Regions from separate parts of the Rhizobium sp. BR 249 genome, predicted to be linked through region 2. Evidence: riboswitches for the same ligand, from Rfam matches in the RefSeq annotation. Region 2 holds a riboswitch; the other holds the start of a gene.

Region 1 (3,407 bases), on a different contig from region 2:
GGCACCTGCTTCTCGTCGGTCGGCAGGTAGTGATCCGCGGCGATCATGATGTCGTGGCCGAGCGCGTCTTCGCGGCCGTCGAGATTGAAATAGGCGTGCTGGCAGACATTGGCGAGCGTCGGCTGGTCGCTGGTCGATTCGTAGGTGATCGACAGTTCACCGTTGCCGTGCACCCGGAACGTCGCCTGGATGGTGCAATTGCCGGGATAGCCGGCGCGGCCGTCGGGATCGACGATCTTCATCACCAGGCGGTCGACGTCATGCTCGACGATCGTCCAGTTGCGCTTGCCGATATTATCGCTGCCGCCATGCAGATGCGTGACGCCGTTTTCGTTCGGCTCGAGCTGATAATCCTTGCCGTCGAGCGTGAACCTGCCGCCGCCGACACGGTTGGCGCAACGGCCGGGCGTCGCGCCGAAATAGGCCGAATGGAGAGGATAGCTGTCGAAATCCTCGAAGCCGAGCTGCAGCGGCGCATCATGTCCCTCAAGGCGCAGGTCCTGGATGACCGCGCCCCAGGTCATGATCTTGGCCGTCAGCCCGCCGCCCTTGATGACGACACGATAGACGGTCTCGCCCGCCTTCGTCTGCCCGAAAACTTCCCGCTCCAACTTGTCCGACATGATCGACCGTCCGTTCTATTCCTGGGTTTAGGACCGGAACCTGCCCGCATTTGTTCCAAACCGCAACCGGGCAGATGAGAAAGAAACGCCGCTCAGAGGTCCATGCCGATCTCTTCGACGTCATAGGGCGTCGTCTGGTAGATTTCGTTGATCCAGTTGCCGAACAACAGATGCGCGTGGCTGCGCCAGCGGTTCTGCGGCGCAATCGCCGGATCGTTATGCGGGAAGTAGTTGTGCGGCATCTTGATCGGCACACCGGCATTCACGTCGCGGAAATACTCGTCGGAAAGCGAGGTGGAATCATATTCCACATGATTGAACATGTAGAGCCGCCGGCCTCTCTTCTCGTGCACGAGGCAGACGCCCATCTCGCTGGATTCCATCAGGATTTCCAGGCTTTCGGATTTCTCGATATCGGCGCGGCGCACCTCGGTCCAGCGTGACACCGGCACTTCGAAATTGTCGGAAAAACCATTGAGATAAATCGACGACGGCTTCAGGTTCCGGTGGCGATAGATGCCGAAAGCCTTCTCCTTCAGCTCGTATTTCGGGACGCCGTGGAAGTGATAGATCGCCGCCATCGCGCCCCAGCAGACGTTCATCGTCGAATGGACGTTCGTTTCAGTCCAGTCGAGAATCTCCCGCATCTCCGCCCAATAGGTGACGTCCTCATAGGGCAGGAGCTCGATCGGCGCGCCGGTGATGATGAAACCGTCGAATTTGCGCTGTTTCACCTCTTCCCAGGTCTGGTAGAAGGCGAGCAGGTGATCTTCGGAGGTGTTCTTCGCCTTGTGGCCGCCGATGCGGATGAGCGACAGTTCCACCTGCAGCGGCGAGGCGCCGACGAGGCGGGCCATCTGCACTTCGGTCTTGATCTTGTTCGGCATCAAGTTGAGCAGCCCGATCTGCAGCGGACGGATATCCTGGCGGATCGCCATCGTCTCGGTCATCACCCGCACGCCTTCCTGAACCAGGGTTTCGAAGGCGGGCAGCGTATCGGGGATCTTGATGGGCATTGCGGTCACTCGATCAAAAACAAAAAACCGGCGGCGACAAAAAATCGCTACCGGTCCGCACGCGGCCCTTTAGCGACTTTTTTAACGTGGCTGCAAGCCGGCCGGCCAAATCACCACGGAATGTTAATTAGCCCCTGTCGGGCCGCGAATCAACTGCCGAATGCATGCGGGAGCGGGCCGCGCAAGCATCATCACAGTTTAATGACTGATAGAATCTGTTGATAGACCGGTAACGCCACCATGTTAATAATGACATATGGGCGGTGTTGGAAAAGCATGATGGCAGATAAGACTGAGGGGAGGCCGGGCATCCGGAGGCAAGATAGGGTAGGTTACGATTTCAGCCTGACATATCGCCTCGGGGTGATGTTCTCCGCATTCTGGAATTCAGCTGTGCGTGGCAAGGTGCTGTTTCTGGCGACCGTGCTGATCCTCGTCATCCTGGCGACGGCCTATGGCCAGGTCATCCTCAACGAGTGGAATGCCCCCTTCTACGATTCGCTGGAACGCCGCGACCTCGGCGAATTCTTCCACCAGCTCGAAATCTTCGCGATGATCGCCGGCACGCTGCTGCTGCTCAATGTGCTGCAGGCCTGGCTGAACCAGATGACCGCGCTCTATATGCGCGAGGGCCTGTCGCGTGATCTCGTCGACCAGTGGCTGAAGCGCAAGCGGGCGCTGCGGCTCGCCTCCAGCGGCCTGATCGGCGTCAACCCGGACCAGCGCCTGCATGAGGATTCCCGCAACCTTGCCGAAAGCACGACCGGTCTCGTCCTCGGCCTCCTGCAATCGACCATTCTTCTGGTGAGCTTCATCGGCGTGCTCTGGGAGCTTTCGAGCGGCTTCATCTTCCACATCAGCGGCCACAGCTTCTCCATTCCGGGCTATATGGTCTGGGCGGCGATTTTCTATGCCGCTTCCGCCTCGGTGCTGAGCCAGGTCGTCGGCCGCAAGCTGGTGAAGCTCAATGCCGACCGCTTCTCGAAAGAGGCCGAGCTCCGCTTCACGCTGATGCACGCCAACGAGAACATGCCGGCCATCACCGTCGCCCGCGGCGAGGAGAACGAACGCCGGCGCATCAACACCGACATCAGTTCGGTGCTGCGGGTCGTCAAGCGGCTCGCCATGGCCAATACCAACCTCACCTGGGTTTCGGCAGGATACGGCTGGCTGGTGATCGTCATCCCGATCATCGTCGCCGCTCCCGCCTATTTCTCCGGCGGCCTCACCCTCGGTCAGCTGATGATGTCCGTCGGCGCCTTCAACCAGGTCAACACGGCGCTGCGCTGGTACGTCGCCAATTTCGGCCCGATCGCCGAATGGCGCGCCACCCTGATGCGCGTCACCGATTTCCGCCAGGCGCTGCTCGACATGGACGAGGATTTCGACCTGAAGGGCAGCATCGCCTATGAAAACACCGCGCCCGACACGCTGACGCTGAAGGATGTGGTGATCAATGCCAAGATCGGCGAAGACATCGAGGAATGCGGCGGCTTCCGCCTGCGCGAAACCGATGTGGTGATCAAGGCCGGCGAAAAAATCATGATCAACGGCGATCACAGCGTCAACCGCAAGCTGCTCTTCCAGGCGATGGCTGGCCTCTGGCCATGCGGCAGCGGCACGATGGGCCTGCCGCCGGCCGACGACATGCTGTTCGTTCCGCAGATCGCCTATGTTCCCGGCGGGACGCTGCGCGAAGCGCTGGCCTTTCCCGAAAGCCCCGATGCCTATGAGAAGGCAACCGTCGAGACGGCCCTCGAAAAGGCCG
Region 2 (3,407 bases):
TGCCATTCAGGACGTCCAACACGTCTTTCGCCGAGATCTGAGTTATTGGATAGGGCGAAAGCTTCTTCGCGAGGACTTTTAACATCCACGTGTTCTTATCGATGGTCGGCTCCGCGCGCTTATCGCGACGTAGCTTCGCGATAAATTCATCAGCGATCAGTCCGAAGGTGTTTCCAGCCGCCGCCTTGGCGGACAATTGCTCGCGCTTCTTCGCCAGCGAGGGATCCAAGCCTTCTGATAACTTTTTCTTTGCTTCATCTCGCCGGCTGCGGGCTTCCGCCAGCCCAATGGCGGGATAAGCGCCTAGCGTCAGCGTCTTTCTCTTCCCAAAATACGCATAGTCAAGCCGCCAGGACTTGCCGCCGGCCGTCGACACATACAGATAGAGGCCCTTACCATCTGGTAGCTTGTAGGGTTTTTCGGATTTTTTGGCATTTCGAAGTTGAACGTCTGTGAGCGCCATTTACGGTATCGGCCTTGAATGCTGCGGCTTGTACCGTGGTTTTGTACCGAAAATTTTGCTGGATGTCACTGCACCCCGTTGCACCTCGCCACGCGCGCGCGAGGCCGTAGCTTATCCTATGTAGCTGATTTTCATTGCAATATTGGACACCGTTGGACGAACATTAGCGAAACGGTTGTGGGGCTGTGGAGCGGGTGAAGGGAATCGAACCCTCGTATTCAGCTTGGGAAGCTGCTGCTCTACCATTGAGCTACACCCGCGATGAGGCGAGATTTCCAACAGATGGGGGCCGCTGTCAAGTCGTCTCGGGGAAAGCGCTTCAGATGCGGAAGTGCTTCGAGAGCTTGAGGCCCTGGGCCTGATAGTTGGAGCCGAGGCCGGAGCCGTAGAGGCTGGCCGGTTTTTCCTGCATGTGCTCGTAGACCAGGCGGCCGACGATCTGGCCGTCTTCGAGGATGAAGGGGACTTCGTGGCTGCGCACTTCGAGCACGGCGCGGCTGCCGCGCCCGCCGGCCGGCGCGTGGCCGAAGCCTGGATCGAAGAAGCCGGCATAATGAACGCGGAATTCGCCGACCAGCGGATCGAAGGGCGTCATCTCGGCGGCATAATCCGGCGGCACGTGCACGGCCTCGCGCGAGACGAGGATATAGAACTCGTCGGGATCGAGGATCAGCTCGTTGCGGCCGCGGCTATAGAGCGGCTCCCAGAAATCGAAGATATCGTGCTGATCTTTCTTGTCGACGTCGACGACGGCGGTGTGGTGCTTGCCGCGGTAGCCGATCAGGCCGTCCTTGTCGCCGGTGAGATCGATCGACAGCGCGATGCCGCCGCCGGAGACGTTCGGCTGCTTGCTCGCCACCAGCGTCTCGCTTTCATGCAGCTTCAAAAGTTCCGGCTCGCCGAGCAGGGAATGGCCGACGCGGAAGCGGATCTGCGACAGGCGCGAGCCGCGGCGCACGACGATCGGGAAGGTGCGCGGGCTGATTTCGAGATAGAGCGGGCCGGAATAGCCGGCCGGGATCTTGTCGAATTCCTGGGCGTAGTCGGTGATGACGCGCGTGAAGATATCGAGCCTGCCGGTCGAGCTCTTCGGGTTGGCCGAGGCGGACATGTCGGCCGGAAGCGCCAGGCTCTCCATCAGCGGCACGATGTAGACGCAGCCGGTTTCGAGCACCGCGCCTTCGGAAAGGTCGATCACATGCAGGCTCAGCCGGTCGAGCTTGTCCGAGACCAGATGCGAAGGCCCAGGCATGAAGCTGGCGCGCACGCGAAAGGCCTTGGCGCCCAAGCGCAGATCGAGACTTGCCGGCTGGATCTGGTCGCGGTCCAGCTCCCGCTCGGAGATAAGACGCCCCGTTTCGAACAGCGCCGAAATTGCGCGGTCAGCCAGAATTCCCGTTTCGCGAGCCATCATGCCCCATCCATCTTTTGCGCCGACAAAACCAAACTCGGGGAATTGACGCAAGCAGCTAACAGCAGTATTGCAGAATTATCCCGTGGTGATTTGGCCGGTCGGCTTGCAGCCACGTTAAACAAGTGGCTAAAAAGACCGGGTGTGAAACCGGTCTGCTTTTGCGGCCGGTTTTTTTGTTATGTGAAGGTGATAGCATGAGCAAGACCTGGCGCCCGGCAACCCAACTCGTTCACGGCGGAACGTTGCGTTCGCAATATGGCGAGACCTCCGAGGCAATCTATCTCACGCAGGGTTTCGTCTATGACACGTCGGAAGCGGCCGAAGCCCGCTTCAAGGGCGAGACGGACGGTTTCATCTACGCCCGCTACGGCAGCCCCACCAACGACATGTTCGAAAAGCGCATGTGCGCGCTGGAAGGCGCCGAAGACGCCCGCGCCACCGCCTCCGGCATGGCCGCCGTCACCGCCGCCATCCTCTGCCAGCTGAAGGCTGGCGATCATATCGTCGCCGCGCGCGCCCTCTTCGGTTCCTGCCGCTGGGTGGTCGAGACGCTGGCGCCGAAATACGGCATCGAGTGCACGCTGGTCGACGGCCGTTATCTCGAAAATTGGGAAAAGGCGATCACTGCGAAGACCAAGGTGTTCTTCCTGGAAAGCCCGACCAACCCGACCCTCGAGGTGGTCGATATCGCCGGCGTCGCCAAGCTCGCCAACCAGGTCGGCGCCAAGGTCGTCGTCGACAATGTCTTCGCGACGCCGCTCTTCCAGAAGCCGTTGGAACTCGGCGCCCATATCGTCGTCTATTCCGCCACGAAACATATCGACGGCCAGGGCCGGTGCCTCGGCGGCGTCGTGCTGTCGGACAAAGAATGGATCGACGAGAACCTGCACGACTATTTCCGCCATACCGGCCCGGCCATGTCGCCGTTCAATGCCTGGACACTGCTGAAGGGCATCGAGACGCTGCCGCTGCGCGTGAAGCAGCAGACCCAGAATGCGGCGAAGATCGCCGACTTCCTGGCGGAGCAGGGCAAGGTCGCCAAGGTGATCTATCCCGGCCGCAAGGACCATCCGCAGGCCGATATCATCGCCAAGCAGATGACAGGCGGCTCGACGCTCGTCTGCTTCGAGCTGAAAGGCGGCAAGGAAGCGGCCTTCGCGCTGCAGAACGCGCTTGAGATCGTCAAGATCTCCAACAATCTCGGCGACAGCAAGAGCCTGATCACGCATCCGGCAACGACGACGCACAAGAATCTGACGGAGGAAGCGCGTGCCGAACTCGGCATTTCTCCGGGCACGGTCCGCCTTTCGGCCGGCATTGAGGATACCGACGATCTGATCGAGGATTTCGCGCGGGCGCTTTCTAAGGTCTCGGGCTAAAGCGCGTCGCGATCTTTCAGATTCGCTCCTTGCGCTTTCGGTCTTTGTTTTTAAGCATGTCGTTATCGCAAAACCGCCCCACACTTTTGCGCGACATGCTCTAACCGACGACATCGCGGCCGGGCCTCACCCAGGTTCGGCCGCAACGCCG

The links. A riboswitch is a leader RNA that binds a small molecule or an ion and turns the genes downstream of it on or off. The one in region 2 is predicted to bind S-adenosylmethionine.
Region 1: another riboswitch for S-adenosylmethionine. It lies ahead of metA (homoserine O-acetyltransferase MetA); the one in region 2 lies ahead of QD408_RS00260 (O-succinylhomoserine sulfhydrylase).

What each region holds. Positions count from the first base shown of each region.
Region 1 is NZ_JARWKX010000010.1:134,976-138,382, reverse strand. It holds gene QD408_RS11995 (aldose epimerase family protein) at 1-623, opposite strand, end outside; gene metA (homoserine O-acetyltransferase MetA) at 716-1,639, opposite strand; SAM riboswitch at 1,689-1,766, opposite strand; gene QD408_RS11985 (ABC transporter ATP-binding protein/permease) at 1,919-3,407, shown strand, end outside.
Region 2 is NZ_JARWKX010000001.1:53,653-57,059, forward strand. It holds gene QD408_RS00245 (Arm DNA-binding domain-containing protein) at 1-463, opposite strand, end outside; tRNA gene QD408_RS00250 (tRNA-Gly) at 650-723, opposite strand; gene QD408_RS00255 (2'-deoxycytidine 5'-triphosphate deaminase) at 783-1,877, opposite strand; SAM riboswitch at 1,950-2,028, shown strand; gene QD408_RS00260 (O-succinylhomoserine sulfhydrylase) at 2,072-3,256, shown strand.